DNA from 3 places in the Bradyrhizobium sp. Ken01 genome. Region 2 is predicted to be linked to each of the others. Evidence: predicted binding sites of a transcription regulator. Region 2 holds the regulator's gene; each other region holds the start of a gene.
What was found. Region 2 encodes LexA, which represses DNA repair genes until DNA is damaged. Its sites were predicted from a motif close to TGTTCNNNNTGTGTTCNG; they were not measured.
Positions count from the first base shown of each region.

Region 1 (10,074 bases), on a different contig from region 2:
TGGCGACATCGCGTCCGCGTTCAGGGAGTTCCGCGACCAGTACGACGTCGGCGCCGATCCGATCGTGGTGCTCTCGGATCTTGCCGAGTTCGTCAATTTCGTCACCCGCGTGAAGATCGTGCCGGCGACCGCCGACAACGTCGCCTATGGCGAGACCGAGCGCGTACGCGCACGGGATTTCGCCTCGAAGATCTCGATGCGCGTGCTGTCGCGGATGTGGCAGATGCTGCTCAAGGGCATCACCGAGGTGCAGGCCGCGACGCGGCCCGCCGCGGCAGCCGAGATGGTGCTGGTGCGCATCGCCTATGTCGCCGACCTGCCGACGCCTGACGAAGCGATCAAGATGCTGGAGCAGAGCGGCGGCGGTTCGCCGGTCGTGAGCGGCGGCAGTGCCGCGCGCAACGCGCCGGCCGGGCCGGTAGCGTCCGCAGCTCCAGTTCGCATGCCGAATTCCTCGCCGTCCTCCTTCGGCGGCGGCGGTGCCCGTCCGCAGATGGCAACGCCTGCGCCGGATCCGCAAGCTGCCGCGCCCGTGTTGCGCGTCACGAGCTTCACCCAGCTCGTTGCGCTGGCCGGGCAGAAGCGCGACCTCCTGACCAAGGGCGCGCTCGAAGGCGACATGCGCCTCGTTCGTTTCGAGGAGGGCCGGCTCGAAGTCGCGCTCGAGCCCAACGCCTCCAAGACCATGATTTCCGATCTCGCGCGCAAATTCGAGCTTTGGACCGGGCGTCGCTGGACCGTGATCGTCTCCAACGAGCCAGGCCAGCCGACGCTGCGCTCGGTGAGCCAGGCGGCCAAGCAGGAACATGCGCGCACCGCCGAGGCCGACCCGCGCGTGCGCGAGGTGCTGTCGCGTTTTCCGGGTGCGAAGGTCGTCGAGGTCCGCAGGCTTGCCCCCGAGGCGCCGGAATCCGATATTAATGCCGACTACGGCAGCGACGATCCGCCCGACGGTTCCGACGGCGACGATCTCTAGAGCCAAATTTTCCAAGGACAGCACCGATGGTCGATATTTTCGGCATGATGAAGCAGGCGCAGCAGCTGCAATCCAAGATGCAGGAGATGCAGGACCAGCTCGCCAACGTCGAGGTCGAGGGCATCTCCGGCGGCGGTCTCGTCGCCGTGCGCATGACCGCGAAGATGGACGTCAAGGGCGTCAAGATCGATCCTTCGCTGATGAAGGCGGAAGAGCGCGAGGTGCTCGAGGATCTGCTCGTCACCGCGTTCGGCGAGGCCCGCCGCAAGGCGGAAGCCGCCATGCAGGAGAAGATGCAGTCGCTCACCGGCGGGCTCGGCCTGCCGCCGGGGCTGTCGGGGCTGTTCGGCCAGTAATATGGGCGCTGTTGCGGGTCCTGAGATCGAGCGGCTGGTCCAGCTTCTCGCGCGGCTGCCGGGCCTCGGCCCGCGCTCGGCGCGGCGCGCGGCGCTGCATCTGATCAAGAAGCGCGAAGCGCTGATGATGCCGCTGGCCTCGGCGATGCAGGTCGCGCTCGAGAAGGTCCAGGTCTGCAAGACCTGCGGCAACATCGACACGCAAAGTCCCTGCACGGTCTGCACCGATCCGAGGCGCGATCCCTCGATCATCGTCGTCGTCGCCGACGTTGCCGATCTCTGGGCGCTGGAGCGCGCCAATGCCACGCAAGGGCGCTATCACGTGCTTGGCGCGACATTGTCGCCGCTCGACGGCGTCGGCCCGCAGGACCTCACCATCGAGGCGCTGGTGGCGCGCGCGCATGAGGCGCAGGTGCATGAGGTCATCCTGGCGCTGAATGCCACCGTCGACGGCCAGACCACGGCACATTACATCACCGACCTGCTTCAGGACGCCAACGTAAAAGTAACCCGGCTCGCCCATGGTGTCCCGGTCGGTGGCGAGCTTGATTATCTCGATGAAGGCACGCTATCGGCCGCGATGCGGCAGCGTACCCTGTTCTAGCCATCCAGACTCACGGAACGGACGACATGACGAAACTTTTCGCCACACGATGGGCTTTGCTCGCGACGCTGACGATGCTGGCGACGCCGGCCATCTCCGCGCAGCAGGACGACGGCGCTCCGCCGCCGTCGAAGCCCGGCAAGCCGATCAATGCCGGCGAGGTGCTCTCGGGCGAGCTGAACACGATGAAAGTGCGCGACGTCAAGAACGTCGGTAAGCGGATTGCGATGTACCAGATCACCTCCGAGCCGCGCCGGCTGCCGCCGCCGAACGGACTGTGCAATCTCGAGACCGGCCCCGAAACCTTCCAGCTCGTTCCCAGCGGCGACGCCCAGGCCGCACAGTTGAAAACGTTCGCCGGCAAGGAGATCTCGGTCAAGGTCGACGAGATCGCCTGCGCCAACGATCCCGGCCAGATGAGCGAGGCCGTGATCACGAAGTGGAGTTTGATCAAGAAGCAGTAGGGGCGGCGCTAAACCCTTACCGGCCCCAGCGCATCAAAATGCCCGCGCTTCTGCAGCCAGGCCAGCAGCACCAGGCTCGGGATCGCCACCAGCATGCAGATCACGAAGAACAGCGGCCAGCCGGTGGTATCAGCCACGAAGCCAGCGCCTGACGAGAGATAGGTCCGCCCCACCGCGGCAAGCGCTGTGAGCAGCGCATACTGCGTCGCCGTGTGCAGCGGGTTCTGGCAGAGCGCCGAAAGATAGGCGACGAAGATCACCGTGCCGATGGCGCTGGTGAAGTTCTCACAGGTGATGGCGAAGGCGAGCGCCCATTGGCTGGTGCCGACGAAGGCCAGCCAGGAGAAGGAGAGGTTCGCGAGCGCCTGCACCACGCCGCCGATCCAGAGGCTGGTCGCAAGCGAATAGCGCCGCGCGACGAAGCCGCCGGCAAAGCCGCCGATCAGCGTCGCGGCGAGACCGACGCCTTTCACGATCGCCGCATAGTCGTTGCGGGAGAAGCCGAGGTCGATCACGAACGGCGCGGTCATCGTGCCGGAGAAGGCGTCGGTGAACTTGAACAGCACGACGAAGGCGAGTGCCGCAAGCGCGTCCTTGCGCGTCAGGAATTCGGAGAAGGCGCCGACCGCCGCGTGCAGCACGCGCGCCAACGCGGTCTGCGTCTGCGTCGCGGCTTCCGCCCGCACCGACTGCTCGGGCTCGGTCGCGACCAGCGCCGTGATCGTCCCGATCAGCACCATCGCCGCCATCACCACATAACCCCACATCCAGGCGGACGTGCGGGTGATGCCGGTGCTCTCGAAGCCCGAGACGATGAACAGCGCGCCGGCGGTCGAGACCAGCATGCCGATGCGATAGGCCGCGACATAGGACGCCATGCCGGCGGCCTGCTCGCTTTCCGGCAGGCTCTCGACCCGGAAGGCGTCGACCACGATGTCCTGCGTCGACGAGGCCGTCGCCACCAGCAATGCGCCGAGCGCGACGTAGAACGGCGAGCGCGCGGGATCGGTCAGCGCCAGCAGCAGGATCGCTGCGATCAGCAGCAATTGCGAGAACAGCAACCAGCCGCGCCGCCGCCCGAACGCGCGCGTGAACAGCGGCACATGCATCGCATCCACCAGCGGCGCCCACAGGAATTTCAGCGTGTAGGGCGTGCCGACCAGCGCAAACAGCCCGATGGTCTTGAGATCGACGCCCGATTCCCGCATCCACACCAGCAGCGTCGAGCCCGACAAGGCCAGCGGCAGCCCGGACGAGAAGCCGAGGAACAGCACGATCAGCACCCGCGGTTGCAGGTAAACGGCAAGGCTGTCACGCCAGGAGGTGGGGGCCGTGCCGGGGCCGGCAGGGGAGGTCGCGTCGGGTGCGGTCATGGCAGGGTGTTAGCAGATTCTGGCGGCCATAAGTGAGGTGTCGCTCCTGCCGGCCAAAGAGGAGGCGTCGTCGCCCGGCTTGACCGGGCGACCCAGTATTCCAGAGGCCGGCATTATGGGGGGCAGCAATCCCCGAATAGAGATCGTTCCAATCCGGATTGTCTTTCTCGATCAGCGCGATCTTCCAATCGCGCTTCCACTTCTTCAGCCGCTTCTCCCGTTTGATCGCATTCTCCGGGTCGTCGAACTGCTCGAAGTAAACGAGCTTCACGACATCGTAGTCTTTCGTGAAGCTCTCGATCAGTTTCAACTTATGCTCTGCCACCCGGCGAATGAGGTCATTCGTCACGCCGATGTAGAGTGTGCCTCCGATCTTGCTGGCGAGAATGTAGACGTAGTAGCAGCGAGCGCCCATCTGCCGCCTCTGGGATACTGGGTCGCCCGGTCAAGCCGGGCGACGACAGTGTGTTCTATATTCTACTCCCCCGCCTGGAGCTTCCGCGGGAACAGTTCGGCAGCGCCGGTCGCCACGAGATGTGGGGCTTCGGGCGCATCGCTCTTGCTGAAATCGAGCTCCTCGATCCGGCCCGCGCGCTTCTCGATCTTGTCGGCGGAGATCAGGATCTGGCGGACGTCTTCGTTGGCGTCGGCAAAGTGCTTCTGCAATTTCAGCACGCGGTCGCGCAGGCGGCCGAGATCGTCGCCGAGCTTGATCACCTCGGTCTGGATCTGGTCGGCAGCGTCGCGCATACGCGCGTCCTTCATGATCTGCTGCATCACCTGGATCGCCAGCATCAACAGCGAGGGCGACACCAGCACGACGCGGGCGCGATACGCCTTCTGAATCACGTCGTCGAAACCGTCGTGGATTTCGGCGTAGACCGATTCCGATGGCACGAACATCAGCGCCATGTCCTGGGTCTCGCCGGCGACGAGATATTTTTCCGCAATGTCGCTGACATGCTTCATCACGTCGCCACGCAGCCGCTGCGTGGCGATCCGCTTTTCCTCGTCGGTGCGCGCACCATGCAGCGCGGTCATCGCTTCCAGCGGGAATTTCGCGTCGATGCAGAGCGGCCGCTGGTCGGGCAGGAACACGACGCAGTCAGGACGCTTGCCGGTCGAGAGCGTGAACTGGAACTCGTAGGCGCCCTTCGGCAGACCGTCCTGGACGATCGCTTCCATTCGCGCCTGCCCGAAGGCGCCGCGCGACTGCTTGTTGGCGAGCACGTCGCGCAGGGTCGTCACCTGCGTGGTGAGATCGGTGAGGTTCTTGTGCGCGCTGTCGATGATGCCGAGCCGCTCGTGTAGTGCGCGCAGGCTCTCCATGGTGTTGCGGGTGGTGTGCTCCATGGACTGGCCGACGCGGTGGGTCACCGAATCCAGCCGCTCGTTGACCGCGCGTGCCATGTCAGCCTGGCGGCCGGCCAGCGTCTGGGTCATGGCGTCGACGCGCCCCGAAGCCTCGCTCTGGGCATGCAGCATCTGGCTGATGCGTTCCTCGAGCTCGTCGGCGCGGATCGCGTTCGCCATCGCGAGTTCCGCCCCGCGCCGCCCGGAGCGGGCGATCACGACGGCGATCGTCACCATCAGGATAAGGACCAGGGCGCCGAAGCCGATCAGCGCGTCCACGGTGCGCACCGGCCAGTCGCCAAGCATGAAAATGATCTCGTTCATGCCCCTGCTTCTAGCCGATTCGCTCGCCCGCACGAACGAATAGCGAACATTTCGGGCAAATGCCCTGTTGATTTTGATGGTTAACGAAACCCGAAGTTTTATGGTTAGCGGAGGGTTAACGGGGTTCCCGGCCGGATTGACCGCATCGAACGCGCGGCTTAAATCGCGGCCATGGCCCTCAGAGAAATCATCATCCTGCCCGACAAGCAGCTGCGTCTGGTCTCCAAGCCGATCGAGAAGGTCACGCCGGAGATCCGCAAGCTTGCCGACGACATGTTCGAGACCATGTACGACGCGCCCGGCATCGGGCTCGCGGCGATCCAGATCGCGCAGCCGTTGCGGCTGATCACCATGGACCTCGCCAAGCCCGACCAGGACGGCGAGACCAAGCCCGAGCCGCGCGTCTTCATCAATCCGGAAATCATCGCCTCCTCCGAGGACCTGTCGGTTTACGAGGAAGGCTGCCTGTCGATCCCCGAATATTACGAGGAGGTCGAGCGGCCCGCGAAGGTGCGCGTGCGCTACATGGATTTGGACGGCAAGGTGCACGAGGAGGACGCCGAAGGCCTCTACGCCACCTGCATCCAGCACGAGATCGACCATCTCAATGGCGTGCTGTTCGTCGACTACCTGTCAAAGCTCAAGCGCGACCGCGTGCTGAAGAAGTTCGAGAAAGCCGCCAAGCGCGGCGAGTGAGTAGGGTTCTCTCTCGTCGTCATGGCCGGGCTTGACCCGGCTATCCACGCGTTGCTTGCTTGTCGCCAAGACCGTGGATGCCCGGGACAAGCCCGGGCATGACGGAGAACCATCCTTACCGAGCGCCGCCACATGTCCCTCCGCCTGATCTTCATGGGCACGCCCGATTTCTCCGTGCCGACGCTGCTCGAGCTCGTCGCGCACGGCCACGAGATCGCGGCCGTGTATACGCGCGCGCCGAAGCCCGGCGGCCGGCGCGGGCTGCAATTGCAGCCGACCCCGGTGGAAGAGGCTGCGCGAAAGCTTGGCGTGCCGGTGCTGACGCCGAAGACGTTGAAAACGCCAGAGGCGCTGGACGAATTTCGCGCCTTCGACGCCGATGCCGCCGTCGTCGTCGCCTATGGCATGATCCTGCCACAGGCGATCCTCGATGCGCCAAAGCTCGGCTGCTACAATCTGCACGCTTCGCTGCTGCCGCGCTGGCGCGGAGCTGCTCCCATCAACCGCGCGATCATGGCCGGCGATGCCGAGAGCGGCGTGATGGTGATGAAGATGGATGTTGGCCTCGACACCGGCGACGTCGCCATGGCCGAGCGTCTCGCGATCACGGACAACATGACCGCGCTCGATCTGCATGATCGTCTGTCCCGGCTCGGTGCCGATCTGATGGTGCGCGCCATGGCTGCGCTCGATCGCGGCGGGCTCCAGTTGAAGAAGCAGAGCGAGGATGGCGTCACCTACGCCGCCAAGATCGACAAGGCCGAAGCGCGGATCGACTGGACCAGGCCCGCGCGCGAGGTGCTGCGCCATATCCACGGCCTGTCGCCGTTTCCCGGCGCCTGGGCCGAGCTCACCGGCGTGAGCGAGAACGCGCGGGTAAAAATCCTGCGCTGTGAATTGGCGAAGGGTTCGGGCGCGCCGGGCGAGGTGCTCGACGATCACCTCACCATCGCCTGCGGTGAGGGCGCAATCCGCCTGATCGAGCTCCAGCGCGAAGGCAAGGCGCGCATGCAGGCCGCGGATTTCCTGCGCGGCGTGCCGTTGAAGCCCGGCGCCAAATTCACCTGACGCTGTCATACCCCGCGAAGGCGGGGTATCCAGTACGCCGAGGCTTCTCGGTCGAATGGATAGGCTGCGGAGTACTGGATCGCCCGGTCGAGCCGGGCGATGACAGCGAAACTGGACAAGATGCCCCGCTACAAGCTCATCATCGAATATGACGGCGCGCCGTTCTTCGGCTGGCAGGTGCAGGAGACGCTGCCCTCGGTGCAGGGGGCGCTGGAAGCGGCCGTGAAGGCGATGACCGGCGCGGATGCGCGCGTGCACGGAGCGGGCCGCACCGATGCCGGCGTGCATGCGCGCGGCCAGGTCGCGCATGTCGATGTCGACAAGCAGTTTCCGCCGGGCCGTTTTCGCGATGGCTTGAATGCGCATCTGCGCCCGCATCCGGTGGCGGTGCTCGAGGCGGACATCGTGCCTGATAGCTTTGAGGCGCGCTTCTCGGCCGTGAAGCGCCACTATCGCTATCGCATCGTCAACACCCGCGCCAATCTCGCGCTCGATGCCGGCCACGCCTGGCGCGTGCCGCGCCGGCTCGACGCCGATGCGATGCATGCGGCGGCGCAACGCCTGCTCGGCAAGCACGATTTCACCACCTTCCGCGACACCGAGTGCCAGGCCAGGTCGCCGGAGAAGACGCTCGATCAGCTCGACGTGTTGCGCGACGGGCGCGAGATCACGATTCTCACCTCGGCGCGCTCGTTCCTGCATAGCCAGGTGCGCTCGATGGTGGGGTCGCTGATGTGGGTCGGCGAAGGCCGCTGGACGGCCGACGATCTCTCCGCGGCGCTCGCCGCGCGCAACCGCGCCGCCTGCGGCATCGTCGCCCCGCCGGACGGGCTGTACCTGATGCAGGTGGATTATTAGAGCGTGATGCCGCCACTGGCGTCATGGCCGGGCTTGTCCCGGCCATCCACGTGCGGCAACATGCGACCATGCATGGGGGATGGGTGTACATCCTGGCGAGCGCGGCCAACGGCATTTTATATGTCGGTGTGACGAATGACATTATTCGTCGCGTGTACGAGCATCGAAATGGACTCGTGCCTGGCTTCACCAAGAAGTACGGAGTCAAGCTGCTCGTCTATTTCGAGCGCTATGAAGACATCCAGACTGCCATCCAGCGCGAGCACAACATCAAGCATTGGTCACGGACGTGGAAGGTCAGGCTAATCCTGAAGGACAATCCCGAATGGAAGGACCTTTACGATACGATTGTCCAGTAAGGCGGGCCTGAGCTCCCGCCACAGGCGTCATGGCCGGGCTTGTCCCGGCCATCCACGAACTTTCCTGCAAGGACGCCGAAGAACGTGGATGCCCGGGACAAGCCCGGGCATGACGGCGGACTGATTGGCGGCAGCGAGATAGCCTCACAGCCTACCCAAAATACCTCGTCAAAATCCCGCGATACACCTTCGTCAGCTGCTCCAAATCCCTGACCGGCACGCGCTCGTCGATTTGGTGCATGGTCTGGCCGACCAGGCCGAACTCGATCACCGGGCAATAGCTCGAGATGAAGCGCGCATCCGAGGTGCCGCCTGAGGTCGACAGCTCCGGCTTGCGGCCCGTCACCTCCTCGATCGCGGACACCGCGAGCTCGGTGAACGGGCCGGGCTTGGTCACGAACACGTTCGAGTTCGAGGGCTCCCAGACGATGCGGGCGCGGATGCGGTTGCCGCAGGTTTTGGTCAGCCGCGTCTCGACCAGCTCGCGCAGGCTCGCCTGGGTGTGGTTGTCGTTGTAGCGGATGTTGAATTTTGCGCGGGCTTGGCCTGGGATGACGTTGTTGGCGGTGTTGCCGACGTCGACCGAGGTGAATTCGAGATTGGAGGCCTGGAACTGCGCGCTGCCATGGTCGAGCGGCTCGTCGGAGATCGCCACGATCAGCCGCGCGATGTCAGGCACCGGATTGGCGGCGCGGTGCGGATAGGCGACGTGGCCCTGCACGCCGTCGACATACAGCGTGCCGGATTGCGAGCCGCGGCGGCCGACCTTGATGGTGTCGCCGAGGGTCTCGACATTGGAGGGCTCGCCGAGCACGCAATGATCGAATTTCTCGCCGCGCTCGGCCGCCCACTTCAACAGCTTGATGGTGCCGTTGATCGAGACGTCTTCCTCGTCGCCGGTGATCAGAAAGGAGATCGAGCCTTTGACATCGGCGCGCGGCTTGCCGTCGTTGGCGGCAAGATGCTCCAGCACCGCGGCGACCGAGCAAGCGATGCCGCCCTTCATGTCGACCGCGCCGCGGCCATGCAGAAAGCCGTCCTTCACCTCGCCCGAGAACGCGCCGACGCTCCAGGCGCTCTCGTCGCCAGGCGGCACCACGTCGGTGTGGCCGGCAAAAGTGATGTGCGGCCCGTCAGTGCCGATCCGCGCATAGAGATTGTCGACGTCGGCGGTGCCAGGCTCGCTGAAGGTGACGCGGTGGCATGTGAAGCCGGCCACGGTGAGAGCTTGTTCGAGCACGCCCAGCGCACCGGCATCGGCCGGAGTTACCGAGGGGCAGCGGATGAGATCGCGGGCGATCGAGAGAGCATCGGTCATACGCCCCGCTTAACATGCATGCCGCCGGGTGGGCTAGCACTGGGCGGGACAAATTCGATCTCGCTCTGCTGGTCCCAGCTGTTCGCCGCAGGCGAGGCGGGCGCGGAGTCATCCTCAACCTCGGCCAGTGGATCGGGGCCGAATCGGTTGTCGCCGGAGGTGCCGGGCACAATGAACATTTCGACGAGGCCCCAAAACCACGGAATGTGCATGGCCCAGGCGAGGGCAACAGCCCAGTTTGAATTGGTGGGCAGCAGGTCCGAGAACTGGTCGAACAACGCGGGCACGACGAAGAACGGAACAAGCCACCAGCCGCTCCGGTCGC
Region 1 is NZ_JBVVPC010000006.1:205,409-215,482, reverse strand. It holds gene AC0L3S_RS09450 (DNA polymerase III subunit gamma/tau) at 1-976, shown strand, start outside; gene AC0L3S_RS09445 (YbaB/EbfC family nucleoid-associated protein) at 1,003-1,332, shown strand; gene recR (recombination mediator RecR) at 1,334-1,936, shown strand; gene AC0L3S_RS09435 (hypothetical protein) at 1,963-2,400, shown strand; gene AC0L3S_RS09430 (AmpG family muropeptide MFS transporter) at 2,409-3,773, opposite strand; partial or broken gene AC0L3S_RS09425 (GIY-YIG nuclease family protein) at 3,892-4,188, opposite strand; gene AC0L3S_RS09420 (DNA recombination protein RmuC) at 4,251-5,450, opposite strand; gene def (peptide deformylase) at 5,622-6,146, shown strand; gene fmt (methionyl-tRNA formyltransferase) at 6,279-7,214, shown strand; gene truA (tRNA pseudouridine(38-40) synthase TruA) at 7,335-8,072, shown strand; gene AC0L3S_RS09400 (GIY-YIG nuclease family protein) at 8,096-8,431, shown strand; gene dapE (succinyl-diaminopimelate desuccinylase) at 8,583-9,749, opposite strand; gene AC0L3S_RS09390 (DUF805 domain-containing protein) at 9,746-10,074, opposite strand, start outside.
Region 1: a site for LexA is predicted at 5,482-5,499, ahead of AC0L3S_RS09420 (DNA recombination protein RmuC). Genes of this name have one in related genera too.

Region 2 (10,074 bases):
TCGATCACGGTCTCGCCGGTCTGCGGCGCGCGGAGCCGGATGGTGGGCTTCACGTCGGTTGGGGCCGTCGCCGGATCGCGGTCGCGCCACAGACCGTCATAGAGGCGGGTACGCCCCTCTGCGCGCGCCTTCTCGCGCATCGCGGTCAGCTCCTCGGCGGTGGCGTAGCAGCGATAGGCCTTGCCGTCGGCGAGCAGCTGCTCGGCGACCTCGCGGTGGCGGGCGGCGCGGCTGAACTGGTAGATGACGTCGCCATCCCAGCCGAGCTCCAGCCATTTCAGGCCGTCGAGGATGGCGCCGATCGCGGCCTCGGTGGAGCGCTCCCGGTCGGTGTCCTCGATCCGGAGCAGCATCTTGCCGCCGTGCTTCTTCGCATAGAGCCAGTTGAACAGGGCCGTGCGCGCGCCCCCGATATGGAGGAAGCCGGTCGGCGAGGGAGCGAAGCGGGTGACGACGGGAGAGGTCATTCTTGGCAAGGCCTATGCATTGGAGGCGGTGGTATATAACAGGACCGGTACATAACTAAAGCCCGGCAGCGGACGGCTTAAGGCCTTGCTTAAGCCCTTGGCTCAGCGTCCCGAATTTGGCAGAAGGGCCGCTGATTTCCCTACAGGATTTTCGTAATGACAGAACCGGTGGCGAACGAGGTTGGGCGCGATTTCATTCGTGACATCATCCAGGCCGACCTCGAGCAGGCCAAATACAAGGAGATCGTGACCCGGTTCCCGCCGGAGCCGAACGGTTACCTGCATATCGGCCACGCCAAGTCGATCGCGCTCAATTTCGGCATCGCCCAGGAGTTTCCGGGCCGCTGCCATTTGCGCTTCGACGACACCAACCCGGTGAAGGAAGAGCAGGAATATATCGATTCCATCCAGGCCGACGTGCGCTGGCTCGGCTTCGACTGGGGCAAGAACCTGTTCTTCGCCTCGGACTATTTCGACCGCCTCTACGAATGGGCGGAGCAGCTGATCCGCGACGGGCTCGCCTATGTCGACGACCAGACCCAGGAGGAGATCCGCGCCTCGCGCGGCACGCTGACCGAGCCCGGCAAGAACTCGCCGTTCCGCGATCGCAGCGTGGATGAAAATCTCGATCTCTTCCGACGCATGAAGGCGGGCGAATTCCCGAACGGCGCGCGCGTGCTGCGGGCCAAGATCGACATGGGTGCGGGCAACATCAATCTGCGCGACCCCGTGCTGTACCGCATCCTGCATGCGCACCATCCGCGCACCGGGACCAAGTGGAGCATCTATCCGAGCTACGATTATGCCCACGGCCAGTCGGACGCCATCGAAGGCATCACGCACTCGATCTGCACGCTGGAGTTCGAGGACCACCGGCCGCTCTATGACTGGTTCATCGAGAAGCTGCCGGTGCCGTCAAAGCCGCACCAGTACGAATTCGCGCGGCTGAACCTGACCTACACCTTGCTGTCCAAGCGCGTGCTGACCCAGCTCGTCCGCGAGGGCCATGTCGCGGGTTGGGACGATCCGCGCATGCCGACCATGGCGGGTATGCGCCGCCGCGGCGTGCCGCCGGCCGCCCTTCGCGAATTCGTCAAGCGCATCGGCGTGGCGAAGGCCAACAGCGTTGTCGACGTCGGCATGCTCGAGTTCTGCATCCGCGAGGAGCTGAACCGCACGTCGCAGCGGCGGATGGCGGTGCTGAAGCCGCTCAAGGTCGTGATCGAGAACTATCCGGAAGGGCAGACCGAGGAGCTCGAGGCGATCAATCATCCGGACGATCCCTCGGCCGGCACCCGGAAGATCACGTTCGGCCGCGAGCTCTATATCGAGCAGGACGACTTCATGGAGAACCCGCCGAAAAAGTTCTTCCGTCTGTCGCCGGGCAACGAGGTGCGGTTGCGCTACGCCTATTTCATAAAATGCACCGGCGTGATCAAGAACGATGCCGGCGAAGTGGTGGAGCTGCGCTGCACCTACGATCCCGCGACCAAGGGCGGCAACGCGCCCGACGGCCGCAAGGTCAAGGCCACAATGCACTGGCTGTCGGCGGCAACATCCGTGCCTGCGGAAATCCGCGTCTACAACCAGCTGTTTGCCAATCCGAGCCCGGACGCCTCGAACTTCGCGGCCGACCTCAATCCGCAGTCGCTGGAAATTCTCGCTGATGGCCGGGTCGAGGCATCGGTTGCGGAAAGCAATTCGACCGAGCCGATGCAGTTCGAGCGCCAAGGCTATTTCGTCCGCGACAAGGACTCGACGCCCGGCAAGCCGGTGTTTTCGCGCACCATCGGCCTGCGCGACACGTTCGCGAAGGAAGTTGCCAAAGGCTGAGGGACCACAATGAGCGACGAAGCCGACGCGATCGTTTCCGCCATCATCGCGAAATGGTGCGCCGGCTTCGCCACGCTCGATGCGGCCGCGCTGTCGTCGCTTTATGGGAAAAATACGTTCTTCTTCGGCTCCAACCCGAAGCTCTACTGGGGCAGGGATGGCGTCGCAGACTATTTCAACGGCCTGCCGCGCTGGCGTCAGCCGAGCGCGTTTTTTTCCGAGGTGAAGGCGGCGCAGGCAGGTCCTGATCTGATCAATATGGCCGCGACCATCTCGTTCGATCTCGCCGGCGAACGCCCCGGTTTCTCGGTCAAGATGAGCTGGGTCATCATTCGCGAGGACGGCGACTGGAAGATCGTCAATCACCACGCCTCGTCGCAGGCGCCGCTGATCTGACCCGTGGGGCACACGGCATCGTCATTCTCGTGAGAGAACGAAGGTGCACCTCGCGCGTTGGGGTGGGCCAACAAGGAACCCACCATGCAGAACATCGCAGAACATATGGAAGTCATCGGCGCCGACGGCGTCCATATCGGCACCGTCGACAAGGTCGAAGGCAATCGCATCAAACTGACCAAGAAGGACAGCGGCGAGGGCAGCCACAAGGGGCATCATCACTTCATCGACAAGGGCCTCGTCGCCGACATCGAGGGCAACAAGGTCCGGCTCTCGGCCAAGGCGGACGTGGCCGTGACGATGGAAGAGGAAAAGTAGCGATCGCGCCCTTTCGTTCCTGATCCGTACCGCTATCCGCCCGCCTGCACGTTCCGGTAGCTTCTGACTTCGTTGCGTATCACCGAGTGCAGAGAATGGCGGAGCCGGGCCGGCCGCTACGGTCGCAGGGGATCGCGGGGACGTGGCCCGCGGGCCGCGCCGCGTCCGCGGGCGGCCTCGCGCCTGCAGGCCTCGACATCTGGACATCGCTGGCCGAGACCTTGCGCGCGTGGCTACGCGCCGAGGCTGGCGCTGGGCGGCTGTTGCCGTGGGTGCCCGTGGCGTTTGGCTGCGGCATCGCGCTTTATTTCTCTGCCGATCACGAGCCGGTGCTGTGGGTCGTTGCGACGACCGCCAGCGCGCTCTTGCTTGGCGCGGCTCTGTTGCGGCGGAGCCGGCTGTTCGCCCCGGCCATCATGATCGCAGCGGTCGCGGCCGGCTTTGCCGTCGCGACCTGGAAGACGGCGCGCATCGCCCACCCGGTGCTGGCAAAGTCGCTCTATTCGGTGTCGTTGTCGGGCTTCGTCGAGGCTCGTGACATCCGCGAGCGGACAGATCGTTTCGTGCTGCGCGTCACCGCGATGGAGGCGCAACGCAGCGACGTCAGGCTCGAGCGCGTGCGCCTGTCGGTCCGCAAAGGCACCGCACCGGAGGTCGGTAGCTTCGTTCAGCTGAAGGCGCGGCTGATGCCGCCGCTCGCGCCGGTGCGACCCGGCAGCTACGATTTTTCGCGTGACATGTTCTTCCAGGGCATCGGCGCCTCCGGTTTTGCAATGGGCGCAATCACGGTGGCGCCGCCGCCTGAGACCGGCGGCTTGCGGCTGCGTTACGCGGCCTTCATGCAAGGCCTGCGCGATGCGATCGATGCCCGCATCCGCGCGACGCTCGACGGTGACAACAGGGCGATCGCGACCGCGCTGCTCACCGGGCGGCGCGATGCGATCACCACGCCGGTCAACGACGCCATGTTCATCTCCGGCCTCGGCCACGTGCTCTCGATCTCCGGTTATCACATGGCCGTCGTTGCCGGTGTCGTGTTCTTCGCGGTACGCGCGCTGCTCGCTCTGATTCCGGGACTGGCGGCGGGCTTCGCCATCAAGAAATGGTCGGCCGCCGCCGCGCTGGTCGCTGCTGCGTTCTACCTGCTGCTGTCGGGCGCGGAGGTCGCGACGCAAAGATCGTTCTTCATGACGGCGGTGGTGCTGATCGCGGTGATGGTCGATCGCCGCGCCATCACCTTCCGCACGCTTGCTGTGGCTGCGCTGATCGTGCTGGCGGTCGCGCCGGAAGCGCTGGTGCATCCGAGTTTTCAGATGTCGTTTGCGGCAACCCTCGGCCTGGTGGCGCTGGTGCAGATCGGCATGCCGAATTTGTTTGCCTCGCCGGACCATTCGGCGACCGCGCGCATTGCGATGTGGGGCGGCCGCGAGATCGCGATGCTGTTCATGGCTTCGCTGATTGCGGGACTTGCGACCACACCCTACGCCGCTTTCCACTTCCACCGTGTCACGCCGTTCGGCGTGCTCGCCAATCTCGGCGCGATGCCGGTAGTCTCGGCGCTGGTGATGCCGGCGGGACTGTTGGGGCTGCTTGCTGCTCCGTTCGGGCTGGACAGCGTGTTCTGGTGGCTGATGGGGATCGGCATCGACTGGATGGTCGCGGTCTCGCGCTGGGTCGCGGCCTTGCCGGGCGCGGTCGGCCGCATCCCGGCGTTCGGAATCGCGCCGCTGATCGCGGCGAGCCTGGGAATCATCGTGCTGGGCTTGTTGCGGACGCCGCTACGCTGGTCCGGCGCCCTGGTGCTGCTGGCAGCGATCCTCTGGGGACTGTCGGCGCGGCAGCCCGACATCCTGATTGCCGGGGATGGCGCGAGCGTCGCCGTGCGGGGCAAGGACGGATATCTGCACCTGATCAGGACGAACAAGGACAGCTTTCTGCTCAAGGAATGGCTCGCTGCCGACGCCGATCCCCGCGATGCGGGCAGAGCCTCGCTGGCCGATGGCGTGTCCTGTGACGAATCCGGCTGCGTGACGCCACTGGCCGACGGGAGGCTGGTCGCGCTGGCACTCCGCGCCGACGCTCTCGCGGACGATTGCAGTCGGGCCGCGCTGGTGGTGACGACACGTCCCGCGCCGCCCGATTGCGCCGCGATGGTGGTCGATCGGCAGCGGCTCGCCAGCCAGAGCGCGCTGGCGCTGACGCAGCGTGGCGACGGTTTTGCGGTTCAGGCGGTGAGGGCGAGAGGCACGAGCCGCCCCTGGTTGCCGGCCGGCGCCGGCGAGGGTGATTTCGACGGCAGCCTCGCGCCGAAGACGACCGCGTCCCGCATCAAGGACGCAACGCCGGCGGAGACGGACTTGCAGGCCGACGATTGATCTGATGGTGCGGAGCAACGCAGTGGATCGGTGCGTCCGCTCGGATTCGCTGGGCGCAAACTACACCATCTCGCCGGCCACGGCCGGCGATGGCGATTCAATCCTGACCTCCGACCTCGTAGCCGGAGGGCGGCTGTTTCAGCCGATCGGCAGGTGCGTGACGGTCGGCTGCCTGCTGTCGGCGATGATCTGCGCCTTGTGCTCGCGCTCGGTGACCGACTGGGTCACCGGCAGTTGCAGCACGGTCGCTCGCTGGCCTTCGACGAGCTGCGTCACCAGGACATATTTGCCGTCGGGGAATTCGATCGCGTCGTGATGGCGGTCGGGGACGTGCGGATCGATTTTGCCGAACTTGCCCACGCGGGAATTGATGGTGCGCGTCCAGATCCAGCGATTGTCGTAGCGGACGTCGTCGGCGAAGGCGAGCTCCGTTCCCGGCAGCAGGCAGACGGCAACGGATGGATCGGCTGCGGAGGCGAAGCCGCGCGTCGAGGTGCCGCGGAAGCTTGTCGTGACGATCGTCTCGCCGACTTCGGCGGGGCGCGACGCGACGGCATGTAGGCTGTAGTCACACATCGGGTGCTCCTCATGCTGGGATAGCAACCCGCGTCTCTTATCGAGGCGCAGGCCTCCATCAGAGTGGAAGCACGAAAGCTCTGCTTGGTTGTGGGCAAATCTGCGGCTGGCTTCCGCAAGCCGCGATCACATTATCTTTCCCGAATCCAATAGGAACAAAGCTCGCCGCGATGCATTCGGGAGGCGCGTGCGCGAATATTGCCGGCTGGTTGCAATGGTTGCTCGATCGCATGCCGTTGCGGACTTGACCGCTGGCCGCCGTTTCCTCGAGCCGCGAAGCGGTGCCGCTTCGTCGGCGTCGCGAGGAGCCAGCGCCGGAGGAGGGGCCGGATAGTCTGTGCAGAACCAGAAAGACCATCCAGCCGGAGCGGATGATGATCCGCTCCAATCTCCGACCGGCGATGCCGATCGGAAGCGCGCAAGGCGCCAAGTACTTCGGGTATGAAGCACTTCCGGCATGAAGTACTTCCGTTATCAGTACTTCCGGTAAAGCCCGATCAGCTTGCCCTGAATCTTCACCCGGTTGGGCGGCAGGATGCGGACCTCATAGGCTGCGTTGGCGGGCTCGAGCGCGATCGAGGCGCCGCGACGGCGGAAGCGCTTCAGCGTCGCTTCCTCGTCGTCGATCAGCGCCACCACGATGTCGCCGGTATCAGCGCTCTCGTTGCGCTGGATCAGCGCCATGTCGCCGTCGAGGATCCCGGCCTCGACCATGGAATCACCGCGTACTTCGAGCGCGTAATGCTCGCCCGAGCCGAGCATGTCAGGCGGTACGCTGATGGTATGGCTGCGGGTCTGCAATGCCTCGATCGGCGTGCCGGCCGCGATGCGGCCCATCACCGGCACCGCCACGGGACGTTCGCCCTCGTCAGCGGGCAGGCTGGAGCCCGCACGCACCTTGCCGAGATTGCCCTCGATGACGCTCGGCGTGAAGCCGCGGCGGCTGCCGGCGGCTGCCTGGAGCTCCGGCAGCTTGATGACTTCAATCGCACGGGCGCGGTTGGGCAGGCGTCGGATGAAGCCACGCTCCTCGAGCGCCGTGATCAGGCGATGGATGCCCGACTTCGAGCGCAGGTCGAGCGCATCCTTCATCTCGTCGAAGGAGGGCGGCACGCCGCTTTCCTTCAGACGTTCACTGATGAACCGCAGAAGCTCGTATTGTTTGCGCGTTAACATCTCGACCAAAGTCCCCCGGTTGATGTCGTCCGATTCCGAGACGCTGAATTCGGCCATAAGCCGCTACATGCTCGAAACAAATCATGAACGGACACTATATGTTCGATACATGTTCCGCAACTGCTTAATTTACCGTGAACGGAGCAAAGTTCGCGGAACGCGCATTGCCGGACGCTCAGACGGGGAGCCGCAACACTTCGCAAGCCGTGCCGGCTTCGGCCTTCGGCGCGAACGGTGCGCGCACGAGAAGTACCTGTGCTGCAGCGAGATTCGCAAGCAGCGAAGAGTCCTGATGATTGACGGGAAGAACGACGCGTGTGCCATCGTCACGCTCCTCCAGATGCGCGCGCAGATAGTCCTCGCGCTGGTCGTTGGCGCCGACGTCGCGGCCGAGCACGGCGCGTTCACGGCGGTGGTGAATCACCGAACGGCCAGACAGGACGCGAATCAGCGGCACCATGAACAGGAAAGCGCACACATAGGACGACACGGGATTGCCCGGCAGGCCGATCACACCCATTGCGCCGAGCCGTCCGTGCATCATCGGCTTGCCTGGCCGCATCGCGATCTTCCAGAACGCTATCGCGATGCCTTCGTCCCGCAGCGCCTGCTGGACCAGATCGTGGTCGCCGACCGATGCGCCGCCGGTCGTGATCAGGACGTCGGCGCCGCTCTCACGGGCGCTGCGGATGCCGGCGGTGGTCGCCTCCAGCGTGTCGGCGGCAATACCGAGGTCGATGGTCTCGGCGCCCTCGCTGCGGGCGAGCGCGTGCAGGGCGTAGCCGTTGGAATAGACGATCTGGCCGTGGCCGGGCGTGGTGCCCGGCATCACCAGCTCGTCGCCCGTGGCGAGAATCGCGACTTTCGGACGCCTGAAAACGGCAAGGTGCGGATGATTCATGCCGGCGGCGAGCGCGAGGTCGCGCTCGGTGAGACGGCTTCCCTTGCGCAGGAGCACGTCGCCCTCGCGGAAATCGATACCGGCTGGGCGGATGTGCCGTCCGGCGATCGCGGCTTCCTTGATCGTGATACGTTTGCCGGCGACAACAGTGTCTTCCTGGATCACGACGGCATCCGCGCCACCGGGAATGACGCCGCCGGTGAAGATCCGTACGGCCTCGCCGGCGCCGACCCTCCCGGCGAACGGTCGGCCCGCCGCGACTTCGCCGATGACGGTGAGCTCCGAATCGATCGTCGCGGCGTCGGCCGCCCGCACCGCGTAACCGTCCATCGCCGACATCGCCTGCGGCGGCTGCGTGCGCCGCGCCGCGACGTCACGCGCGAGCACGCGATGGTAGGCCTCGTCGAGGGAAATCATTTCTTCCGGCAGTGGCTCTGCATCCGCCAGCACCGCGGCGAGCGCGTCGGAAACCGGCATCAAGGCCACGGCGAAAACTCCTGCTCGGCACGTTCGGGCGAATGTTCCGCAAGTCTTCTAGCCGAGCGCGGGCGCAGAGGCAAAAACGGGGGCAGTCATCCCGCCGCTTCGCATCGTTCCGGAAGCCGGGATCAAGCGCGTCGCGGCATGATCCGAAGAACGTGAGAGATCGGCAGGAAAGTGGTCATCGAAGCCACGAAATCACCGGCTTGCATCGATCAGCTGCCTGCCTGCCCGGATGTTACGTCGGGCGCCTTGGATCCCTTATCCTTGTCGGGCAACGGATCGGCCTGGGATTTCAGGTCGGCGGCCTTGCTCACAAGCTTGGCGGAAAGATCCGAATCTGAAGTTGTCCTGGCGAATTCAAGAAGAAGAGAGGCCTGCTTGGTGAGGTAGGTCTTGCCCAACACGATGATGCATCCGTCCGTAGAAGTCCCAGCGGACTCTAAGAGTCCGGAAGGCGGTATTCCGTTCCGGGAACTCTGTACAAAAATGCACAAAGTGATCGGGTTCCTCAATTTTTTCAAAATTGTTCCCGTCGGGTTTCGCGACGACAGATAGTCGTCAGATGCCCAATGCCTTCAATGCGTTCCCGACGTCCCGGGGCGAGGTCACATGCACCGCCGTCAAGCCGCGCGCCCGCGCTCCCTCGATATTTTCGGCAAGATCATCGAAGAACACGATACGCCCGGCGGGCACGCCGATCGCCGCAACGACGTGGTCGAAGGCCTTCGCGTCCGGCTTGCGTAGGCCGATGCTGGACGACAAATACAGCTCGCGGAAATGGCCGAGGAGGTCGGCATATTCCCTCGAGAAATGGTCCACGTGCGGCCGGTTGGTGTTGGAGAAGGCGTAGAGCGGCATCTGCTTCGCTGCCCGCGGCAGCAGCTCGGCGATATCAGGCATTTCGCCGGCGAAGATCGCGTTCCAGCCTTCCAGGAACTGCGCATCCGAAATGCCGATTCCGAGCGAGGCTCGCAATGAGGCGAAATAGTCCTCATCGCTGATCTTCCCCATCTCGTGCAACCGATAGGCTTCGCTGTCCCGCACATAGCGCGCGACGATGGATTCGGGCTCGCAACCGGCATGTCCCGCCCAGCAGGCGATTGCCTTGGAGAAATCGATATCGAGCACCACGCGGCCGAGATCGAACAGGAGCGCATCCGCAGCTCCGGGAGACAGCGATGTCACCTGCATCCTTTCACTCAGTATCGATATGGCTCGTGGTCGAACAGCGGAAACGCGCTGAACACACTCGGCGCGTTGGTTGCGGTCGCCTGGTGCAGGCAGGATTTGTTGACCTCGGCGAACGAGGTCGCACCCAGGAGGCCGAGACAGCGCAGCACTTCGTCCTCGAGCAGCTCCAGCATGCGCGCCACGCCGGCTTCGCCGGCCGCCGCCAGCGCCCAGCATTGCAGCCGGCCGATGCCGACGAGGTCGGCGCCCGCCGCGATTGCCTTGACGATGTCGGTGCCGCGACAGACGCCACCATCGACCATGATCTTGGCGCGGCCCTTCACGGCGTCAACGATCTCGGGCAGGACATGCAAGGCGC
Region 2 is NZ_JBVVPC010000036.1:43,670-53,743, reverse strand. It holds gene gltX (glutamate--tRNA ligase) at 1-467, opposite strand, end outside; gene AC0L3S_RS28530 (glutamine--tRNA ligase/YqeY domain fusion protein) at 624-2,300, shown strand; gene AC0L3S_RS28525 (nuclear transport factor 2 family protein) at 2,310-2,696, shown strand; gene AC0L3S_RS28520 (DUF2171 domain-containing protein) at 2,781-3,014, shown strand; gene AC0L3S_RS28515 (ComEC/Rec2 family competence protein) at 3,110-5,389, shown strand; gene AC0L3S_RS28510 (hypothetical protein) at 5,528-5,965, opposite strand; gene lexA (transcriptional repressor LexA) at 6,440-7,141, opposite strand; gene AC0L3S_RS28500 (molybdopterin molybdotransferase MoeA) at 7,317-8,528, opposite strand; gene AC0L3S_RS28495 (hypothetical protein) at 8,738-8,929, opposite strand; gene AC0L3S_RS28490 (HAD family hydrolase) at 9,084-9,716, opposite strand; gene AC0L3S_RS28485 (alpha-hydroxy acid oxidase) at 9,725-10,074, opposite strand, start outside.

Region 3 (10,074 bases), on a different contig from region 2:
CTTGATGTCTCGTCATCCTCGCACAGTTGCAGTGATGGATTCAACAACTAAAGGTTAGCGCCGTTCGTGCAAACGCGGCGCACTTCCTTCGCAGGAAGGTGCGCTGCGGACCCGTTTCGCGAGCTCGGCCCCGCGCTCAGCCCAGGAGACGAGGTCTCAAATCACCTTTTTGATCCAGTTGTGCGGATCGTTGGTGCGGCCGTACTGGATGTCGACGAGCTGCTTGCGCAGCCCCATGGCAACGGGGCCCGCGGCGCCGCCGCTGATCTCGAAATCGCCGCTCACCGACCGCACCGTGCCGATCGGCGAGATCACGGCCGCGGTGCCGCAGGCAAACGCTTCCTTCAGCTTGCCGCTTGCCGCATCCTTGCGCCACTGGTCGAGCGAGTACGGCTCCTCGCGCACGGTCTTGCCGGCGTCTTTGGCCAGCGCGATGATCGAATCGCGGGTGATGCCGGGCAGGATGGTGCCGAGCGGCGGCGTCGACAGCGAGCCGTCGTCGAACACGAAGAACACGTTCATGCCGCCGAGCTCCTCGATATAGCGGCGCTCGATCGCATCGAGGAACACGACCTGGTCGCAGCCGTGCTGGATCGCTTCGGCCTGGGCGCGCAGGCTTGCGGCATAGTTGCCGCCGCATTTGACGGCGCCGGTGCCGCCGACGGCCGCGCGCGTGTAATTCTCGGACACCCAGATCGAGACCGGCGCGGGGCCGCCCTTGAAGTAGGAGCCGACCGGTGAGGCGATCACCGCGAAGATGTATTCGGACGACGGCTTGACGCCGAGGAAGGTTTCGCTCGCGATCATGAAGGGGCGCAGGTAGAGGCTGCCTTCGCCGCCGGGCATCCAGGCGCGGTCGATGCGCACGATTTGCTCGACCGCCTCGATGAAGACGTCTTCAGGGAGCTGCGCCATCGCCATGCGGTCGGCCGAGTCCTTGAAGCGCCGTGCATTGGCGTCGGGGCGAAACAGGTTCACGCCGCCGTCATCGCGCTTGTAGGCCTTGAGGCCTTCAAAAATTTCCTGGGCGTAGTGCAGGACGGCGCCGGCCGGATCGAGCTGGAAATTGGTGCGCGCCTCGACACGCGCCTCGTACCAGCCGCCCTTGGCCTGGTTGTAGCGGACCACTGCCATGTGGTCGGTGAAGACCCGCCCGAAACCGGGGTCCACCAGCTTGGCGACCCGGTCCTTCTCGGGGGTCGGATTGGATGCGGGCTGGATGTCGAATTTCATGCTCATGTCCTTGCCTCCCGCTGCCGGTGGCGGCGCCGTTCTGGCACCCGCCTGCCCCGATTTGGGCCCGGCTGGCTCGATTGGTTTCTGGCCGGACCGCCGCCAGCCTTGTTACGGCCGGTTTCCGTGGCCAGCATGTCACCGAGGACATGCTTTTGCGGAAGACGGAAGTCCAGTATGTTTTGCCGAAATGCCGTTCGACAATCGCACGGTTGATCTGCTCCGGCCGTCGCCACCTGTCCGGCCCTCTCTGGCCGCCTTGCTTCGATGCCCACCCGACGCGAAACGATCTAAAATTTCGTGCGGGTTGATCGTTTTGTAACATTGAAACCAAGATACGTCAATATGCCTGACATAAATTTCGCGACTCCTTCTCAAGACGCTGCCGGGCCGCGGCCGGCCGCAGACGACGGAGGCAATTTGCGCTGGGATATCATCGAACTGCTGTTCTTCGCCTATCGCGATTTCGTCGGCGATCCCGACCAGGAGCTGGAGGCATTCGGCTTCGGCCGGGCCCATCATCGCGTCATGCACTTCGTATATCGTTATCCCGGGCTCAAGGTCGCCGACCTCCTCGACGTCCTGCGTATCACCAAGCAGTCGCTCGGCCGGGTGCTCAAGCAGCTCCTGGACGAGGGCTATATCGTACAGAAGACCGGCGACAATGATCGCCGCCAACGCCTGCTGTTTGCGACACCGAAGGGCGAGGCGCTGGTGCAGAAGCTCGCCGGGCTTCAGACCACGCGCATCACCAAGGCGCTCGCCGAGATGGCGCCGCAGGACGCCGAGACCGTCAAGCGCTTCCTGCGCGCGATGATCGACCGCGACGATCCGGACAAGGTGCTGGAGACGATCTTTGCCACCGTCAATCAGGACAAGGAGTGACCGTGCCGCTCGCTGCCACGCTCGCACGCCCGCCGGCACGTCCCGCCGACGATGCCCCGCATCTCCTGCTGGTCGATGACGACCGCCGCATCCGCGATCTGCTTTCGCGCTTCCTTGCCGGCGAAGGCTATCGCGTCTCGACCGCCGCCAGCGCCAGCGACGCCCGTTCCAAGCTTTTGGGCCTGCACTTCGACCTCTTGATCCTGGATGTCATGATGCCCGGCGAGACCGGCTTCGATCTCGCGCGTTTCATCCGGACCTCGTCCTCGGTGCCGATCGTGATGCTGACGGCGCGGCACGAAGCCGAAGCGCGCATCGAGGGCCTGCAGATCGGCGCCGACGATTACGTCGCAAAGCCGTTCGAGCCGCGCGAGCTTGCGCTGCGCATCAACAACATCCTCAAGCGCGCCGCGCCGCCGCCGCAGGCCGCTGCGGTGGAGAAGATCGCATTTGGCCCGTACATCTATCACCTCGACCGCGGCGAACTGCGCCAGGGCGAAGACGTCATTCACCTCACCGACCGCGAGCGCGAGATGCTGCGGATCCTGTCGGAGACACCGGGCGAGACCGTGCCGCGTAGCGCGCTGACCGGCAATGGCAGCGTCAACGAGCGCGCCGTCGACGTGCAGATCAACCGCCTGCGGCGCAAGATCGAGACCGATCCCGCCAATCCGCTGTTCCTCCAGGCCGTGCGCGGCATCGGCTACCGGCTGGTAGCCTCGCCATAAAGAGTGAAGCGCCACCGATGAGCACGATCGATACCGGCCTGACGCTTTTGAAGAGCGCTGCCGGCCGCGTCTCCGCCGCCAATGGCTGGATGGGCAATGCGTTCAAGGGCTGGATGCCGACCGGCCTCTACGCGCGTGCGCTGCTGATCATGATCGTGCCGATGGTGATCCTGCAATCGGTCGTCGCCTTCGTGTTCATGGAGCGGCACTGGAACACGGTGACACGGCGCCTGTCGGCCGCGGTGGTGCAGGACATCGCCGCGCTGATCGACGTCTACAAGGGCTATCCGCAGGACAAGGACCGCAACGAGATCCGCCGCATCGCGCAGCAGCGCCTCGGCCTCGTCGTCGATTTCCTCCCCGCCGGCGACATGCCGCCGCCGGGACCAAAGCCGTTCTTCTCGCTGCTCGATCAGACGCTGTCGGTGCAGCTCGGCCGCCAGATCGGGCGCTCCTTCTGGATCGACACGGTCGGCCGCTCCAACCTCGTCGAGATCCGGATCCAGCTCGACGACGCCGTGATGCGCGTGTTCGCGCAACGCAGCGCCGCCTATGCCTCGAACTCGGAGATCTTTCTGTTCTGGATGGTCGGCACGTCCTCGATCTTGCTGATCGTCGCGGTGCTATTCCTGCGCAACCAGATCAAGCCGATCCTGCGACTAGCAGACGCCGCCGAAAGTTTTGGCAAGGGCCGCGAGGCGCCGAATTTCCGCCCGCGCGGCGCGCGCGAGGTGCGGCGCGCGTCGGTCGCCTTCCTCGAAATGAAATCGCGCATCGAGCGGACGATGGAGCAGCGCACCGCGATGCTCGCCGGCGTCAGCCACGATCTGCGCACGATCCTGACGCGGTTCAAGCTCGAGCTGGCGTTGATCGGCGACAGCCCCGAAATGGAGGGTATGCGCAAGGACGTCGACGAGATGTCGATGATGCTCGAGGACTACCTCGCCTTTGCCCGCGGCGATTCCGGCGAGCAGTCCCAGCCGACCGACATGGCGCAGGCGCTCGAGGAGCTGCGCAGCGACGCCGAACGCCACGGCCACATTGCGACCGTCGCGTTCAACGGACTGCCCGTGGTCACGGTGAAGCCGGCCTCGTTCAAGCGCTGCCTCGCCAACCTCGTCACCAACGCCGCCCGCTACGGCAAGAGCATCGCCATCACCGGCCAGCGCGATCACCGTTATTTGACCGTGACGGTCGACGACGACGGGCCGGGCATTCCCGCCCATCTGCGCGAAGAGGTGTTCAAGCCGTTCCTGCGGCTCGACAACGCCCGCAACCAGGACGAAGGCGGCACGGGTCTTGGCCTCGCCATCGCCCGCGACATCGCCCGTTCGCACGGCGGCGACATCACTCTTGGCGACAGCCCGATGGGGGGATTAAGGGCGAGCGTGCGGATACCGGTGTAACTGCTCTTACCTCGCCCCGCTTGCGGGGAGAGGTCGGATCGCTCTTGCGATCCGGGTGACGGGGTGCAGGTCCGTCAGCGATCTCACTCGCGGAGAGAGGCCCCTCACCCCACCCCTCTCCCCGTAAGAACGGGGCGAGGAAGCGCACCGGCCGCGCGGCACCTATTTCGGCAACAGCGCCTTCAGCTTGTCCATGTCGCGCACGTTCATCTTGAAGCCGCCGGGCATCACGATGTCGCCGGGCTTCTGGTCCGGCTTGCACGCCCCCAGCCATTTCGCTTCGAGCTGCATGGTCGTGTCGCGGCCTGCCGTGCCGGCGGCGCCGCCTTGTGCGTGCGACGACGTCTTCACCGTATAGGCCGAATTGAAATCGCCAGTGATCTCAGCATGCGAAGTCGTGCTGATGCCGGCGACATTGCATTCGGAATCGCTGACATAGCCGTTTGCGGTCTTCTTGATGTCCTGCTTGGCGCAAATCTGCTTGGCCATCGGGGAGACGTTGTTGTTCATCTCCTTGTCGACGGTCTCGTCGGTGCAGTGCTGCATGGTCATCTCGGGCACCGGCGTGCCGGTCCTGACCATCTTCAATTCCCACAGGCCCGCCTTGCGCACCGGCAGGTCGTCAGCGCGGGCGCTGGCTGCCGACAAGACGAGACAAAGGGCGGAGCCGAGCAAAGCGAGTTTGCGCGTCATGAGGGAAGCTCCCGGCTGCGAGATAGCGGCGTTGCGAAAGCGCCTCAGTAGAGCGTGCGGATCGGCTGGTCGGCGGCGCCATAGGGCACCCAGCGGCAGGAGAACGAGATGTAGCCGCCCTCATAGGCCTGCATCGCCAGGAATTTGGCGACCTTGCCGTAGCGCGCGCAGTGATCGACCGCGACCTGCCGCGCATCGACCTGGGTTGCCATCGAATAGGCGATGATGCCACCGGTGTCGTTGCCCTTGAACGGAGGCACCGGAAGGAGATCGGCGCGTGCCGACTGGCTCGCCATCATACCCAAGGCAAGTAGGCCCGCGGCCGCAATGATTCGCATTCCCGTCACTCCGATTGGTTGGCGGCAGTTTACGGTGCCGGCGCGACGGAGGAAAGAACCGAAGACCCCTCTAACGCAGCATTGCAGTCAACTCGTCGGCAAGTGTTGCCGCGCTGCACTTGACCTCCCCCGGCCTTCGCGGCACCGTCCGACCCTCGCAGATCATGCTGTCTGGATTGCCCATGCGCGCCTCGACCTTCCTGAAATCGCTCCGCTTTGCCGCCGTGCTCGGCCTCCTGTTCGGGGCGCTGTCGCTCGGCGAGGCCAGGGCCGCTAATCCGCTGGAGCTGAATTTCTGGCTGAGCGGGCCGCGCTATGACGGCAACGTCTCCGAATGCGACAGGGCGCTGCCGACGATCGCCACGCAGTTCTGGGAGAAGGAAAGCTCGTTCTGGAATTCCTCGTTGAAGATCACCGGCTTCGCCGCGGTTCACGAGACCGCGTTCCGGCCCTGGGCATCGGACAACATCCCTCGCCGCTATTGCACCGGCGAGGCCATGCTCACGGACGGCAAGATGCGCAAGGTGCATTTCTCGATCGTCGAGGATGGCGGCTTCGCCGGCTATGGCCAGGGCGTCGAATGGTGCGTGGTCGGGCTCGACCGCAACTGGGCCTACAACCCGGCCTGCCGCGCCGCCAAACAATAATTGAAAAAGTTCTGATCCGGACAGATCAGGCGGCCGAACGACGGTCGCCCGAATTTTGTTCTTGAAATGTTCTTATCGCCTGCTAGGCTCGTCTGCACAGTCTAGTTGAGGGGCGTCGCCATGTTTCATTCCAGATTGCATTCGTTCTCCCGCCTGATGATCTCGCTGACGCTTGCGGCCGGGCTGGCTGCGCTGGCCGGTGGCGCAAAGGCCCAGGACAAGCGGCAGAACACGCCCGGCGAATTCGATTTTTATGTGCTGTCACTGTCGTGGTCGCCCTCCTTCTGCGAAGAGGCGGCGGAGCGCGGCGGCCGCTCGCAGATCCAGTGCAGCGGACGGCCCTACGCTTTCGTGGTGCATGGTCTGTGGCCGCAATATGAGAACGGTTTTCCGGAATATTGTCAGCGGCCGTCGCCGCGGCTGAACCGCAGCATCGTCTCCTCCATGCTCGATCTGATGCCGGCGCCGGGGCTGATCTTCAACGAATGGGACAAGCACGGCACCTGCTCGGGCCTGGCCGACCGCAACTATTTCGAAACGATCCGGAAGGCGCGCGCCGCAATCAAGATTCCGGCTGAATATCTCGATTTGTCGCAGGCCAAAACCGTGGCGCCAGCGGAGGTGGAGGAAGCCTTCATCAAGGCCAATCCGGGCCTCAGCAATGCCGCCGTCTCGATCACCTGCAACCGGACGCGGCTATCGGAAGTCCGCATCTGCCTCAGCAAGGACCTGCAATTCCGCGCCTGCGAGGAGATCGACCGCCGCGCCTGCCGCCGCGACCAGGTGGCGATGCCGCCGATCCGGGGTGGGTAGCCCAGGCGTCGTGCCTCTTTGCTCAGGCCGTCACGTGGCGTAGTGCTCTTGCATGAATTACCGCCACGCCTTCCATGCCGGCAACTTCGCCGATGTCATCAAGCACATCGTGCTGGCGCGCATCATCACCTATCTCCAGGACAAGCCGGGCGCGTTCCGCGTCATCGACACCCATGCCGGCGCCGGCCTCTACGATCTCGAAAGCGACGAGGCGCGCCGCGGCGGCGAGTGGCTGACGGGCATTGCGCGGCTGATGCAGGCGCGGCTGTCGAATGACGCCATGGCGCTGACCAAGCCCTATCTCGACATCGTCCGCGCTTTCAATCCGAAAGGTGAGCTCAAGGCCTATCCGGGCTCGCCGCTGATCGCGCGCGCCCTGCTGCGGCCGCAGGACCGCCTCGTCGCCTGCGAAATCGAGCCGAAGGCGCGGAAAGCGCTGATCGGCGTGCTGCGCCACGACGAACAGGCCCGCGTGGTCGACCTCGACGGCTGGATGGCATTGCCGGCTTTCGTGCCGCCGAAGGAACGGCGTGGGCTCGTGCTGATCGACCCGCCGTTCGAGGCAAAGGACGAGTTCGAAAAGCTCGGAGAGGCATTCTCGGCGGCTTTCGCGAAATGGCCGACCGGTATCTATGTAATCTGGTATCCTGCCAAGAGCCGACGTGCCACCGACACGCTGGTGCAATCAGTGGCGCGGCTCGCAGCCGCAGCAAAACCGCCGGGAAAATGCCTGCGCCTGGAATTCAGCGTGGCGCCGCAAGCCGACGGCGCAGCCCTCACCTCGAGCGGGCTCTTGATCGTCAATCCCCCTTACACACTGCACGGCGAACTCAAGACGATCCTGCCGGAGCTGGAAATGCCGCTTGGCCAGGGTGGCGCTGCCAGATTCCGATTAGAGGTGCCGAGGCCGTAACACTCCGGCATCTTGGGAAAAATATGCAGGAGCGGTGGTCAATCTGCAGAGAACCGTATTATGCTGTTGCGGTGACTGGCTTTACGTTCCGCTTCCGCGAATGGTTGCGGCGGAGTGAAGGCCTAAGAAAGATCCAGTCGGACCGAATGGTCTGCCCAAGGATGGCCAGCTCCCGGGCTTCGTAAGTCCCGGTCATGTCGTGACGCGCGTCTGCGTCACGACGGAGGAGCAATGAGGGGGAGTTTCCCGATGGCCATGACGGGAACGGTCAAGTTTTTCAACGGCGAGCGCGGCTACGGATTCATCAAGCCGGACGACGGAGGCCGCGACGTCTTCGTGCATATTACTGCTGTGGAGCGGGCCGGACTGAAGGACCTTGCCGAAGGACAGCGTATTACTTTCGAAGTCGAACCGGACAAGAAGGGCAAGGGGCCGAAGGCGGTCGATCTGGTCATCCTTCCCTAGCGAGCCTGGTAAAAAAATCCCGGCCGCGAGCAGCCGGGAGGTTGGTCCGGTATTTTCTTCTTAGCTATCAGAAGTGATAGTTCACGCCTGCGCGCACAACGCTGGCGCTATAGCCGTTTGACACGCCTGTAATTGCGAACTGACTCGTCGACAGATCGATATAGAGATATTCGAGCTTGGCGCTCCAGTTCGGAGCGAACATAACTTCCGCGCCGGCACCGATGGTCCAGCCGGCGCTGGTGTGCGACTCGGTCCAGCCGAACGTCTGCGCGCGCAGCTCGCCGAAGGCGAGGCCCGCCGTGCCGTAGAACAGCACGTTGCTGAAGGCGTAGCCGGCGCGGCCGCGCAGGGTACCGAACCACGGATTGGAGAACTTCCACGGCGCGAAGGTGTCGTCGGCACCGGCTGCCTGGATGTCGCCCTCGACGCCGAACACCCACGGGCCGGTCTGGAAATTGTAGCCGGCCTGAACGCCGCCGACGAAGCCTGACGGCTTTGCGGGATTGTTGTTCACCGAACCCCATTCGTAGCCGAGATTGGCGCCGAGATACGGACCGGCCCAGCTATAGGCATTGAGCGGCTGATTGACCGTGTAGGGCGCACGCTGCCCGTAATTGAGATCGGCGGCCTCTGCCGAAGCCGTCCAGCCGAGCGCAGCCAACGCGGCTGCGCCCACAACGAGCCTCTTCATCACACACTCCAACGCAACTGCCGTTACCGGTGCGATGCCCGCGCCGCCGCGCGAGGCAAAACCGCATGGTTACGGAACCACCACTTTTTCGCGTAAGATTTATCGAGAGTTTTAAGTTAAAGGCCTGTTAAGCCGGGTTACCGCGCTGTTAACAGGCTTAAGCAAGCGTTACCGGGAACTGCGGCGCCATCCTGTGCGCGCCGCACGGCCGGAACTTCAAATCGGCACCCGCAGCGCCTAAATTCGCACCATGGTTCACGATTCCCCCGACAATCCGGACGACGCACGCGTACGTAAACCCGCGCGCGGCAACGCTCCCGACGTCCCGCCCCAGGAGACGCAAGTGGGGCCGCCCGACCTCGATCCCGCCACCGCGAACGGCGACGACGAGGACGATGCGCGGCTGCCGGACATCCTGGAAGAGAGCGGCACCGTCGGCGAGGAGCCGCTGGCGACCGGCCACGAGGCGATCGAACGCGCGGTGCGCCTCGCCCCCACCTCGCCCGGCGTCTATCGCATGCTCAATGCGAATGCCGACGTGCTCTACGTCGGCAAGGCCAAGAACGTCAAAAAGCGCCTGTCGAACTATGCGCGCCAGAGTGCGCCGCAGCCGGCGCGCATCCTGCGCATGATCGCCGCCACGGTGACCGTGGAAATCATCTCGACCCACACCGAGACCGAAGCGCTGCTGCTGGAGGCCAACCTCATCAAGCAGCTTCGGCCGCGCTTCAACGTGCAGCTGCGCGACGACAAGTCGTTTCCCTATATCCTGATCACGGGCGATCATTGGGCGCCGCAGATCCTGAAGCATCGCGGCGCGCAGACGCGGCCCGGTCGCTATTTCGGCCCGTTCGCCTCCGCCGGCGCCGTCAACCGCACCATCACCGCACTTCAGCGCGCGTTCCTGATCCGCTCCTGCACGGATTCCTTCTTCGAGAGCCGCTCGCGGCCCTGCTTGCTCTACCAGATCCGCCGCTGTGCCGGCCCCTGCACCCGCGAGATCGACTTCCCCGGCTACACGACCCTGGTACGCGAGGCGAGCGACTTCCTGTCCGGCAGGAGCCATGCGGTGAAACAGGAGCTTGCCGCCGAGATGGAGAAGGCCTCCGGCGAGCTCGAATTCGAGAGCGCCGCGCTCTACCGCGACCGCCTCGCAGCGTTGTCCGCGATCCAGTCGCAGCAGGGCATCAATCCGCGCACGGTGGAAGAAGCCGACGTGTTCGCCATCCACCAGGAGGGCGGCTTCTCATGCGTCGAGGTGT
Region 3 is NZ_JBVVPC010000005.1:120,714-130,787, forward strand. It holds gene AC0L3S_RS07640 (branched-chain amino acid aminotransferase) at 157-1,239, opposite strand; gene AC0L3S_RS07645 (MarR family winged helix-turn-helix transcriptional regulator) at 1,579-2,118, shown strand; gene AC0L3S_RS07650 (response regulator) at 2,115-2,846, shown strand; gene AC0L3S_RS07655 (ATP-binding protein) at 2,864-4,252, shown strand; gene AC0L3S_RS07660 (DUF3617 domain-containing protein) at 4,415-4,945, opposite strand; gene AC0L3S_RS07665 (hypothetical protein) at 4,990-5,283, opposite strand; gene AC0L3S_RS07670 (hypothetical protein) at 5,466-5,930, shown strand; gene AC0L3S_RS07675 (ribonuclease T2 family protein) at 6,051-6,743, shown strand; gene AC0L3S_RS07680 (23S rRNA (adenine(2030)-N(6))-methyltransferase RlmJ) at 6,796-7,656, shown strand; gene AC0L3S_RS07685 (cold-shock protein) at 7,906-8,121, shown strand; gene AC0L3S_RS07690 (outer membrane protein) at 8,189-8,812, opposite strand; gene uvrC (excinuclease ABC subunit UvrC) at 9,063-10,074, shown strand, end outside.
Region 3: a site for LexA is predicted at 5,987-6,004, ahead of AC0L3S_RS07675 (ribonuclease T2 family protein). Genes of this name have one in related genera too.